Regions from separate parts of the Gracilibacillus sp. D59 genome, predicted to be linked through region 1. Evidence: a T-box and tRNA genes for the amino acid it is inferred to sense, from the RefSeq annotation. Region 1 holds a T-box; the other holds one or more tRNA genes.
What was found. A T-box is a leader RNA that pairs with one kind of tRNA and senses whether it is charged. The one in region 1 lies ahead of ACTWP4_RS17620 (valine--tRNA ligase), so its partner is inferred to be a tRNA-Val.
Positions count from the first base shown of each region.

Region 2: it has a tRNA-Val gene. The T-box ahead of ACTWP4_RS17620 (valine--tRNA ligase) is inferred to sense a tRNA for this amino acid. The anticodon was not compared.

Region 1 covers NZ_JBQQCK010000012.1:16,032-22,585, reverse strand. Annotated here, with positions in the region: gene ACTWP4_RS17625 (bifunctional folylpolyglutamate synthase/dihydrofolate synthase) at 1-975, opposite strand, end outside; gene ACTWP4_RS17620 (valine--tRNA ligase) at 1,442-4,093, opposite strand; T-box leader at 4,423-4,655, opposite strand; gene ACTWP4_RS17615 (ABC transporter permease) at 4,716-5,495, opposite strand; gene ACTWP4_RS17610 (ABC transporter ATP-binding protein) at 5,492-6,130, opposite strand; gene ACTWP4_RS17605 (NAD(P)/FAD-dependent oxidoreductase) at 6,352-6,554, opposite strand, start outside.
Region 2 covers NZ_JBQQCK010000008.1:166,433-172,986, forward strand. Annotated here, with positions in the region: gene ACTWP4_RS14730 (protein kinase domain-containing protein) at 75-836, shown strand; gene ACTWP4_RS14735 (methylated-DNA--[protein]-cysteine S-methyltransferase) at 1,150-1,686, opposite strand; gene ACTWP4_RS14740 (bifunctional transcriptional activator/DNA repair enzyme AdaA) at 1,690-2,265, opposite strand; partial or broken gene ACTWP4_RS14745 (amino acid permease) at 2,337-2,509, opposite strand; tRNA gene ACTWP4_RS14750 (tRNA-Val) at 2,674-2,745, opposite strand; gene ACTWP4_RS14755 (hypothetical protein) at 2,919-3,104, opposite strand; gene ACTWP4_RS14760 (cell wall hydrolase) at 3,412-3,999, shown strand; gene ACTWP4_RS14765 (DUF3298 and DUF4163 domain-containing protein) at 4,022-4,678, opposite strand; gene ACTWP4_RS14770 (cation:proton antiporter) at 4,786-5,955, shown strand; gene ACTWP4_RS14775 (alpha/beta hydrolase) at 6,009-6,554, shown strand, end outside.

The sequences.
Region 1 (6,554 bases):
ATTTTCTTCCTCAATTGTTTCTACTAACTTGCTAACACTTTGGACATTATGTGCCCCATCAGCGATAATTCTTGGGTTTTCATTAATAATTTCCATTCGATTCGGTAATTTAGCTCTAAATAATCCTTTTTTTATCGCTATATCATTAATATTAAATCCATTATCATTCAGTAGATTGAATGCTTGTATTGCTAAGGCTGCGTTCATGATTTGGTGACGACCTTTCATGGAAAGATCAATAGAAAAATGCTTTGATCCACTACTCCAGAGAAAATGGGGCATATCTATTTCTTCTGTCCAAAATTCCTTTTCATATTGATACAGAGTAGCACATTGTTGAAGTGCTACTTCTTGAACAACTTGCAAAGCTTCATCGTCCAATTCACCTACAATAACTGGCACGTTTTCTTTTATAATTCCCGCCTTATGCACTGCAATAGCTCTTAACGTATCACCTAAAAAGCTCGTATGATCAATTGCAACAGTAGTAATAATTGTTAACAGTGGCTCCACTCTATTTGTTACGTCCTCTAGACCACCCATACATGTTTCGATTACAGCGATATCAACATTATCTTTTAAAAATAATAACGTGATAATCATTAATATTTCGTATTCAGAAGGGGCTAAATCAATATGATCCATTTCATCTATTATAGGTAAAAGGTTATTAAGAATAGCCGTAAAATCCTCCAAGATAATGGGGTGATTGTTAATTGCCATATGATCCAGAATAGTAGGAAGACCTGGTGATTGAAAAGTCCCAACGATCCGTCCACTCTCCATTAATACTTCTTTTAAATACGTCAGAGTAGAACCTTTACCATTTGTACCGGCAATATGGATTGTAGGAATCGATTTTTGTGGATGATTAACTTTTTCTAATAAATAATCTAACCGTTCCAATCCAGGCTTTATCCCTAACTTTCTTCTTGATGCAAAAAAATCTTCCAACTCCTGTTCAGATTGAATCATAAAAACACACCTTTCTTTTAATTAACAAAGTAGATAACAACTGCGAAGCAATGAAAGTTTTGGGAGTGAGACTCTCTTCCACCCTTTCTATAGAGAGTGCCGAAATACCGTTCCTGCAGAATACTGCGCTTTCCGTGGGCTCAGGCTTTTCGCTAACTTTGTGAAGAAAAGCACTTCACAAAGTGGATCTTCAGCTCTCGCTGTCCCGCAGGAGTCTCCGTATTCTGCCTCCGCTATGATAGATGTTCTATCTTATGAAAGTGGAGATCCATAGGAAGTAATGCCATAGATTCACACTTGTAAAAATAAGAATTCTACACTAAGCGAAGTATCTTGCTGAAGCGAATGGTAGCACTCATCAAAATTCAGAATGGAAGAAGAAAGATCTAAAAAGTATTACTTCGCAGTTTAAGTTTTATACACTTGTTTTTGTGAAAAAGAGACTGTCGATGACAGCCTCTTTTCTTTATTTCTGTAACTCTTGAATACGTGATTGTACTTTTTCACGTTTTTCCATGTAATCTTTTTGTTTTTCCTTTTCTGCCTCTACTACCTGTGCAGGAGCTTTACTAACAAATCCTTCATTGGCTAATTTTTTGTCAACACGTTCAACTTCTTTAGTTAATTTGTCCAGTTCCCCTTGAAGACGCGCTACTTCTTTGTCAATATCGATTAATCCTTCTAAAGGTAAGAAAATTTCAGCACCAGTTACTACCGCAGACATTGCTTTTTCTGGTACTTCTACTTTAGTATCAATGGTTAAATCACTTGGATTACAGAAACGATCTAAATAGATACGATTTTCTTCCAAGTGTGATTTTATTGCTTCATCTGTTGCTTGCACAATGATAGGAATTTCTTTCGACATTGGTGTATCGACTTCTGCACGGATATTACGAACAGAGCGGATGATCGCTACAAGTTGTTTCATGATGTCAGACGCTGCTTGATTCGATAAACTGTCATCTACAGTTGGCCATGCTGCACATACGATTGACTCGCCTTCATGTGGCAGTTGCTGCCAGATTTCTTCTGTCACAAATGGCATAAACGGATGAAGCATGCGCATAGTATGGTCTAACACATATGCCAAGATCGAGCGAGTTGTTAATTTTGCTTGCTCATCTTCTCCATATAATGGTAATTTCGCCATTTCAATATACCAGTCACAGAAGTCATCCCAGATAAAGTTATACAGGTAACGTCCTGCCTCACCAAAATCATATTTATCAACGTGACGTGTCACTTGTTCAATTGTTTCGTTAAGTCTCGTTAATATCCATTCATCTGCCACGGACTTTTTCCCTGATAAGTCCATTTCATCATAACTTAAGCCATCCATATTCATTAATGCAAAACGGGATGCATTCCATATTTTGTTAACAAAATTCCATGTCGATTCTACTTTTTCCCACTGAAAGCGTAAATCCTGACCAGGACTTGATCCTGTTGCTAAGAAATAACGTAAAGAATCTGCACCGTACTTATCGATCACTTCCATAGGATCTACACCGTTACCAAGGGACTTACTCATTTTACGTCCTTCTGCATCGCGAACTAATCCATGAATTAATACATCTTTGAATGGGCGTTCATCGTTAAATTCAATCGATTGGAAAATCATGCGTGATACCCAGAAAAAGATAATATCATAGCCTGTTACTAATACATTAGTCGGGAAGAAATGTTTAAAATCTTCGTTATCTGTATCTGGCCAATTGAGTGTTGAGAATGGCCATAATGCTGATGAAAACCAAGTGTCCAATACATCCTGATCTTGTTCCCAGTTTTCAATATCTTCTGGTTCCTCTTTTCCTACATACATTTCACCTGTTTCTTTATGATACCAAGCAGGAATCCGATGGCCCCACCATAATTGTCGGGAAATACACCAGTCACGGATATTTTCCATCCATCTGAGATACGTTTTTTCGAAACGGTCTGGAACAAAATGGACTTTTTCATCATCAGTTGCTTTTTGAAGTTCAATAGCTGCATCTGCCAATGGTTGCATGTTTACAAACCATTGTGTGGATAAATATGGTTCTACAACGGCATCGCTACGTTCTGAGTGACCTACTGAATGCATATGTTCTTCAATTTTAAAAAGGACACCTTGGTCTTGAAGATCTTTGACAATTGCTTTGCGGCATTCAAAGCGATCCATCCCTCGATATTTACTTGCAACCTCGTTCATTGTACCATCTTCGTTCATAACAAGTATACGTTCGAGGTTATGACGATTACCAATTTCGAAGTCGTTTGGGTCATGCGCAGGCGTTATTTTAACAGCCCCTGAACCAAATTCCATGTCAACATAATCATCTGCTACGATTTCAATTTCACGGCCGACTATTGGCAGTTTCACTTTTTTTCCAATCAAATCTTTATATCTCTCATCATCTGGGTGTACGGCTACCGCTGTATCTCCAAGCATTGTTTCTGGTCTTGTTGTTGCAACTTCAATATGACCTGATCCATCTGCTAATGGATATTTCATATGGTAAAAATGTCCTTGAACATCTTTATAGATTACTTCAATATCTGATAAGGCTGTTTTAGTTGCAGGATCCCAATTAATAATGTATTCACCACGATAGATAAGACCCTTTTCGTATAATGTTACAAATACTTCTTTTACTGCGTCTGATAATCCTTCATCTAAAGTAAAACGTTCGCGAGAATAATCAAGTCCAAGTCCTAATTTAGACCATTGTTTACGAATAAAGCCTGCATATTCTTCTTTCCAGTCCCATGCCTTGTCGAGAAACTTCTCTCTGCCTAAATCATAACGTGATACGCCTTCCTCGCGTAATTTCGCTTCTACTTTCGCTTGGGTTGCGATACCTGCATGGTCCATTCCTGGTAAGTAAAGTACATCATAACCTTGCATTCGTTTAATTCTGGTAATGATGTCCTGAAGCGTTGTATCCCATGCGTGTCCGATATGCAGTTTACCGGTTACGTTTGGTGGCGGGATCACAATTGTAAAAGGTTCTTTGGCCTTGTTTTGTTCTGCTTCAAAATATTTTCCTTCTACCCATTTGTTGTAACGACCCTTTTCCACTGTAGTTGGATCGTACTTCGGCGGTAAATTAACTTCCTGTTGTTCTGACATTTTATATCCTCCTTATATTTACACTTATTTCATTTAAGAAAAACGGGCATGCCTCGCTTAGTCGAGCTATGTCTGCTTGACAATAGATGCAAACTACGAACCAATAAAAATTCATTTTGGGTGTAATGTTCTTTCATTCTTCTAACGGTGACTGCTAGTTCGGCGCTGCGGAAAAATACTCCCTTTCCGTGGGTCCGAAGCGATTGGCAGCACTCATCTATAATCAGAATGGAAGAAAGCAAATCTAAAAAATATAACTGCACAGTTTATGTTTTTTGTGCATAATTTCAAACCCTAGCATATAAAAAAATCCTTTCCGCCCTTGTGTTAAAAAGGACGAAAAGGATTGGGTTTCCGCGGTACCACCTTAATTTATAAGTAATATTTACTTATACGCTTAGCAGAAGATAACGGATTTCACCGGCTTTTACCTACTTGAAATGTTCAGTAAAGCTGCATCAGAGACTACCTTCCTTCACCTTTTTTCGAGAAAACCTTTCAGCCTATGGGTTTTCTTCTCTTGCGAACAGTGTGAAGTACTCCTTCTCATCATCGCATCTGACTAGTTTATGATTCATTATATGTTATTTTATCCAAAAGGAATCAATTAAGTCAAGTCTAATTATAATTTCAACTGTGCATAGTTGTTAAAAAAAGTTTTATAGCCAAAATACAAGAATAAAATAACAGATAACGAAACACTGCCGGTGATCCCAAGCATAATCGCAATTTGATATTTGATCGCATCCATCGGACCTGCCCCAGATAAAATAACACCGGTCATCATCCCCGGTAAAAAGACTATCCCCATACCAACCATACTGTTTATCGTTGGTAAAATTGCTGAATCAAAAGCATGATTAACGATACCTTGTGATGCTTTATTTGGTGGGGCCCCTAACATCAAAGCTGCCTCCACTTCTTTCTTTCGCGAGGTAAATCCTTCTACTAAAGAACTAACTCCAAGTGTAATACCAGTCATGGAGTTTCCAATTAACATGCCAGCAATCGGTATGAAATATCGAGGATCATACCAAGGCGAAAATTGAACTACAATAAAATCAAAATAGAGAAAGGCAAATAATGTTCCGGACACCATCGAAAACGCAATGATTTTCTTTAATTCTCTACTTAAGGATTGCTTTGTTCGTTTATAAATATTATAGACTGCGAATGTTTCCATGACAATAATGGTGATAACCGAATAAATCATTTTTTCATTTTCAAAAATAAACATAAGGACATAGCCAACTAATACGAGTTGTATTGTCATCCTTAGTGTCGCAATAATAATCTCTTTCTCTCGTGGGATTTTACGCCAGCGAACGATCGCTAATAAAATAACAATAAAAATATATGCAGTTACAAGTTGCCATATAGTAATTTCAAGCATTTCATTCACGAAAGAGCACCCTCTTTCGTTAGAATGTCATTCATATAGATAATTTCATCGCTATATGTTTCAGCGACTTCTTTCGAATGTGTTACCATTATTGCTGTTTTACCTGCGTTACGGATCTTCTTTGTAAATAAGTCCATCACTGCTGTTTCCGTTTCTTCATCAAGAGCTGAAGTAGGTTCGTCCAGCAAATATACTTCAACATTCATCAGAAGCACACGTCCGAATGCTAATCTCTGTTGTTCACCACCTGATAATTTATCAGCTTTTTCATCTAAATTTTTAGTCACATGTAACTCTTTTAATAATTTGGTAAGCTCCCAGTCTTCTACTTCTTCTTTATCTGCAAAGTGCAGGCCTATTAAAAGGTTATCACGAACCGTCCCATCAAAAACAACAGGGTCCTGCCCAAGCATTACGACTTCTCTTCTTAATTGAACTGGGTCTAAATCTGTGATCGGTTCATCTTTATATGTAATGCTTCCTTGGTCAGGAGTAAGCATACTGTTAAACATCTTTAATAATGTTGATTTTCCGCTTCCGCTTTCTCCAAATAAACAGTAAACTTTACCTGACTCAATGTCTAATTTCCTCACGGTTAAAATATCTTTAAAAACCAATTGATTGATCGAAAACATTCTGTTCCCTCCAAATACTTGGTCTATTATTTGTATCTGTCTACAAATAAATAGTATAAAAAAGAGCAGACACCCATTGTATCTGCTCTCATCCTTTAGCGAAAGTCTCGCTTATCTTCCATTTTTCTAGAAACGAAAACATAAGCAATGGTTGCAACTACTGTTAATAATGTATAAAATAATGTATTTTTCATTCGACTTCCTCCTCTATTATAGTTCTATTAAAATGGACGAAATTTACCCTTTTTCAGTACAAGTGTTGGTCCACCTAATAAGAACAGATAACGGTCATCAATCACATTTTTCATCACTTTTGCCTGCATTCCATATATTTTATTGCCATCAAATACAGTACCCATTGCATCACTTCCGCCTAAAGATGCAACCGTTCCTTTATCATCAAATTTAAATTCCTGTAATGTAC
Region 2 (6,554 bases), on a different contig from region 1:
TCCCTTATATTCCTTCCGTTGCTTCCATTTGATATAATAATAGTACTATTTTTCATTAAAAATACGAGGTGCCTATGGAAGTCATACGTTGGATTATAAAAAAATTATGGCAGACACTTATGGACAAAACTTTTTCTCCTATCCATATATTAGCGAATCGCTATAAAGTTGAAAAAGTGTTAGGCGAGGGAAGTTATGGAATTGTTTATTTATGTTGGGATTTGAACACAAGTGGAAAATGCGTGGTAAAACAAATGCGCAAGAGTAAGCGGAAAGAGAATGAAACGATGTATAAGCAAGAAACAGCCGTACTTAGCATATTAAATCATCCAAGCATACCAAAACTAATGGAAACCTTTACTTACCAAAACAACATGTTTTTTGCCATGGAATTTATAGATGGAGAAAATTTAGAAGATTTATTATTTACTAAGAAAAAACAATATCAAGAGAAAGAGGCCTTACTATTTTTTAAAGAATTGCTAGAGATAGTTCAACATATTCATAAAAAAGGAGTGGCACATGGGGATATAAGAATCCCAAATGTTATTATGAACAATGAAAGGTTATTTTTAATTGATTTTGGATTATCACAAAACCTTCACAAGAAAAACGTCCAAGATGATTTTTATGACTTAGGAGACTTTCTTCTGTTCATACTTTATTCTACATATGATGCTCCATCTAAAAAAAATCAACCTTGGACCAAAGAATTAAATTTGCAAACTAATACCACTTGCATCTTAAAAAAGCTACTACAAATAGAAGAGCCGTACCAAAATGTTAATGACATTTTACAAGATGTCAATCATGCTATTAGTGATCATATCAATTAACTGCTACTGCTCCCAAAGAAACCACGTTTTTTATAACGATGGGACCCGGAGTACGGATAATGACCTCGACGTCCACTACTGCTGCTTCCGTAATAGCGGTGCTTTTTTCTTTTACTGGAGCTATAGTGATGGTGTCTGGATCTTCGACTACTACTATGCTTGTTCATTTCATGCGATATTTTTTTCAGGAATTTCTTAAACATAACAAAACCTCCTTATATTAGATACGGTAATCTTCATCAAAAGGTTTCATTATTATTTGTAGAAGGATTTATTATGATACATTAGAGTTAACCCTAAGTTAGCTCTTTCTTTACTTCGCTTTATTGTAAAATTTACTAACTTCTAGCTCCAGAAGTTGTTTCTTCATTTCTACGCCCCCACGATAACCAACTAAACCTCCGTTTTTACCTACAACTCTATGACAAGGAATTACGATTAGCGCCGGGTTAGCACTAATGGCTTTTGCAACAGCACGAGCAGAATGAGGTCTTCCAAGTTTAGATGCGATTTGTGAGTAGGAAAAGGTTTGTCCATACGGAATTTTCCTTAATTCATACCATATGGTTAATTGAAAATCAGTTCCACGCATATCAAATGGAAAAGTAAAAAAAGTCCTTTGCCGTTGAAAATATTCCGTTAACTCAGCTAGATAAGGCTGTAACTTTTCGTTATTTTGTTCTAAATGATAATCTGGAAATCTCGATTCAAAAAAGTTTGTAGATTTCTTAAAACTGTTATCCTGAGGGCCTAAGTAGCACAACCCCTTATTTGTAGCAATGAGGTACATTTTCCATTGATCGTGGGAAAACAAACTCCAATAAGCAACTTTACGTTTTGTTTGCTTCACAGCTTAAATTCCCCTTCCGTTTTTACTTCTAAATTGAGATGGTGAGCAACCGCATATTTTTTTAAATTGTTTGTAGAAACTAGAAAAATTGTTGAATCCTACTTGAAAACATATTTCCGTGCTGTTATGCATTGTGTTTAATAACAAATTCTTTGCTTTGTGAATTCTTATGATTTCAAGGTATTTGTGTGGTGTCACACCATATTTTTCTTTGAAGATTCGACTTAAATAATACGGGCTTACACCAATTTTGAACGCAAGTATGTTTAACGTGATTTTTTCTTGATAGTGCTGTTCTAAAAAGGTTTTTGCTTCCACTACCATATCTTGCTGAGGATCGAAGATGTCGACAGATAGTTCAGGTTGACACCTTTTACATGGTCGAAACCCCTGTTGTTTTGCAATCACAGCATTTTCAAAGAAACATATATTCTCAAAATTCGGGGTTTTAGATTTACAAGATGGTCGACAAAAGATACCAGTTGTCTTTACCGCATAAATAAACTTACCATCATATCTTTTATCACATGTAGCTACTGCTTTAAACATTAACTTTAAAGACAGAGTATTTGATTTCATAAAATCAGTCCAATCAATAAAGAATCTACCAACTGACAACCACTCTAGGCTTTTCTAATTAAATCCAATCAAGCAATTGAGTAGGCTAATGGGAAATTAATAAAAATAACAATTATACAAGACAAGATCGATGCAGGACCTGTTATAGAAGCAGTAACTGCTGATATAAAAAGAAACCCGAACCCAATATGGAAGCAATATACAATGCTATACCTTCATAAAAACCAATAGAACGCTTTTCCATTAAACATCCCTTCCTTCAATAAAACTTTAACACTTGAAAGAAATTAGAATCTTATCTTTTCTTGCGTTCTAATTCTGATTATAGATTTAGTAAGTTATAACTCTAAATCCAAAAAATGAACAAAAAAAGACACATTCAAAATTATGACATGTGTCTTGAAACTATGATCTGAGAGGGATTTGAACCCCCGACCTCTTGCCTGTCAAGCAAGCATTCTCCCGCTGAACTATCAGATCGTAATATTTAACTTTGCTCCCACTCAAAGTGATCAATCAAATGAGCTATACAATAATAGCAGTAATTTTACTATAATCAACCTATTATAATCTGTCAATAAATAATATCACGAGCTATCCGATGTATGATGAAAACTGTTTAAAATCCTAGTTCATCCATAAAAAGAATTCAATTATCTTTTAATGTTTTCCATGACATACCATGAATTAGCTCGCAGTAATTTCATATACTCTTCTTCTGAAGCACGTAATTCTCTTTTTATCTTTCTATTTAACTTGTCTATATCTCCTTCAACATCCATACTTTCGTTTTTGAAATCCACCAAAACACGAAAATATACTTGTTTCTTGTACAACACTCTTGCTTCCACCTGTTGATTCATTACATCGATCATAGGATAGTCAAATTTTTATGTCACTTTCCTTGTAAATTGTCCAACCATTTTTACTGAATAATGCTCCTACCCATTGTTTCAATACCATTACAATTGTCATATTCTTAGCTCCTATTTACATATTACCCTCTTCTTACCAATCTATTGAAATTGGTAAACTTTTCTGTTACTTATTATATCAAGCTTCCTATAGATTGGGAAATTTATCATAACGATTCTTTATATTACATCTGCTAAGCTATTAAATAGATCAAATTGCAGGAGGTATTAGATGAGAAAAATTCAAGTTTTATTAGCTAGTTTCATTATCGTTACAGGCTTGACAGTCATGCCTGGTTTCGTTGAAGGATATACAGTCAAACAAGGGGATACATTCTGGAAAATAGCGCAAAAATACGGTGTATCTACGAATGAACTTATGCATATTAATAACTACTCTTCTTCTATGTTATACCCTGGAGAGAATCTCACGATACCAGCGTCTATTTCAGAATCTGACAAAGAATTAATAGCTAGATTAGTTCATGCAGAAGCAAAAGGAGAACCTTATGCAGGAAAAGTGGCAGTAGCAACTGTTATTTTAAATAGAGTTGATCATCCGAATTTTCCAAATACGATAAAAGGCGTTGTGTATGAAACTTATGAGAATGGAGCAATTCATGCGTTCAGCCCTGTTGCTAATGGAGAAATCAACAAGCCTGCTAATAGTGAAGCAAAACGTGCTGTCGAAGAAGCCATTGCTTTTCGTGGACAAGGACAAGGATCAATTTATTTTTACAACCCAGATACAGCAGTAAGCTCTTGGATTTTTGAGCAACAAACTACTGTTAAAATTGGCAATCATGTATTTGCAAAATAAGAGAACTGGAGCTCCAGTTCTCTTATTTTTTATTGCTATTTATATATACTTCTGCCGGTATATGGATTTCCTGATTCCCTGCAACATATGGTGCAATCTCATATTGCTGGAACACCAATGTAATACCATCATCAGTAAAATAAAAAGCAGTATCTTTCGTTAACTTAATATCTTCCTTTTTTAAATCCGGATAAAATATATCTGGACGATCAGTGGCATATTCCCACACATAATCACGAACAGCTTCAATTTGTTCTTTTTCCGTAAGTATATTGGTTAAATATACACGTTTTCCCTTATCAACATCAAAATTAAACGATTCAACAGTAGTGTTACCATGGGCTCCTCCACTGAAAATATAATTACTTGTCAAAATACTTAATTTAGGAGATTTGTTATATTTCACTTCATAATCTGTCTGATATTCCGCTTGGAAATCGTATTTTTCTGCTTGTTTTTCATTTTCCTTTAGTTCTTTATATGACTCTTTAATATACTTCTGAAATGTTTTATTAATTTTATCCTCCATCTCAGGTTTTTCCATTTCCGAAACTTGCGGATATTTTAATGCCTCCATATCTTTATATAGTTCATCTGTTACAAGAGCAGTTTGACTATTCGCAAATGCTGTTGAAGTCATCATCGTGAAAATTAATAAAAATAAACAAAGCTTCTTCACCAAAGCACACATCCTTTTTTTGCTTAGCTTACCTTGAATAATAAGATTCATACATGTGTTTTTGATGAAAAATTATGGGAATAACTACATCATAGGTGGTGAAGAAAATGTCAATTGAACATATCGTTATCTTACTTTTTATTGGTTATATCATTTTTACGATTGATACAAAGAAAGAAAACTTTCCTGTCCCATCCGTATTAATATTACTGGGAATCGGACTAGCTTTTATTCCTTTTTTCGAATCGGTAAAACTAACGGAGAATACCATTTATCATATTTTTTTGCCAGCGGTACTATTTGTATCGGCTTACCAATTTCCCATAAAGGATTTCCGTCAAAATGCTAACTTAATTATATCCCTTGCAACTATCGGAATCATTTTGAATGTACTGCTATTAGGTTATTTGATTTCTGTTATTTCCCCTATTAGTTTAGCCGGAGCATTTGTTGTTGCCGCTATACTGACACCTACTGACCCAGTTTCAGTTGTATCCATAATCAAAAAAGCAACCGGAAACGAAGAGGTAGCTAGTATGGTCGAAGGGGAATCGATGGTGAATGACGGAACTAGTATTGTACTTTTCACAACTTTAATTGCTATAGCCACGCGTGAAAAAGGATTTTCTTTTTCTGCATTTTTAGGTGACTTTCTGCTCATTTCATTAGGAGGAATTGCAATTGGGCTTTTTTGTGGTTATTTAGTAAGCAAAATTGTTCACTATTCTCATTATCGTAATTATCAAATTATGCTCAGTATTATTTTGGCATATGGTTCTTTCTTAATTGCTGAAGCTCTACATGTTTCTGGAGTCTTAGCGACTGTTGCAAGCGGCATGATGATTTCATTTGAATATGGTCGCGCAATTAAAGAAGATCATTTTCGAGAATCATTGGACGGATTTTGGGAAATTGTTGAAAACAGTTTACTTGCGATATTGTTTTTAGTAATCGGGATTGAAATAACCGAGTACTTATCACTTAATTACTGGCTTTATGCTATCATCATTTTTTTGTTCATGATTTTCGTAAGGTTTGTTATTACCTACGCTGTAACAAAGGTAATCGCCCCCCTTTCCTGGCGTTACAACCTGTTAATATCATGGGCAGGATTAAAAGGTTCTATGTCTGTATTTTTAGTCCTGACCTTATACGCCAAAAGTGCCAGTGGTATAAATAGTGATTGGATTGTTGGAGTTAGCTTTACCGTTATTTTATTGTCACTAACCATACAAAGTCTTAGCATGGCACCAATCTCACGATGGTTGTTAAAATAATGCATGTAAAGAAAAATCCTGTTAAAATACTTTATGATAAGGGGGGAGTTTCTGTGGGACGTAATGGCACAATGGAAGATGTAACTATTCAAAGTAAACATTTACGTGAAGAAATTGAGATAAAATGGTACCTTCCAGAAGGATTTACAGCTTTTCAAGATTATCAATTATGTATCATGAATGATGGTGATGATTATTTCAGAATGGGACGAGTTGCCACTTTAAGTGATCAGCTACATGAAAATATAGAAATTGAACCGACCATTTTTGTTGGCATTCATTATCAAGATAAGCATGATCGACGGGAAAAATACCATCCAAGTGGTGAACAACAGGATACCTATATCGCTTTTCTCGTAAAAGAAGCGATTCCTTATGTCGAGAATCATTTACATATAACACCGGTAAAGCGGATATTAATGGGAGATTCGCTAGCTGGAACTTTAGCATTTATGATCGCAACTCAATTCCCACATACATTTGATACCGTCATAATGCAATCACCGTATGTAGATGGAGATGTTTTGGAAAGAGCACGAATAACCACTATATTTCCCAATCTTGAAATATATCATTCAATTGGAAAAGAAGAAACCAAA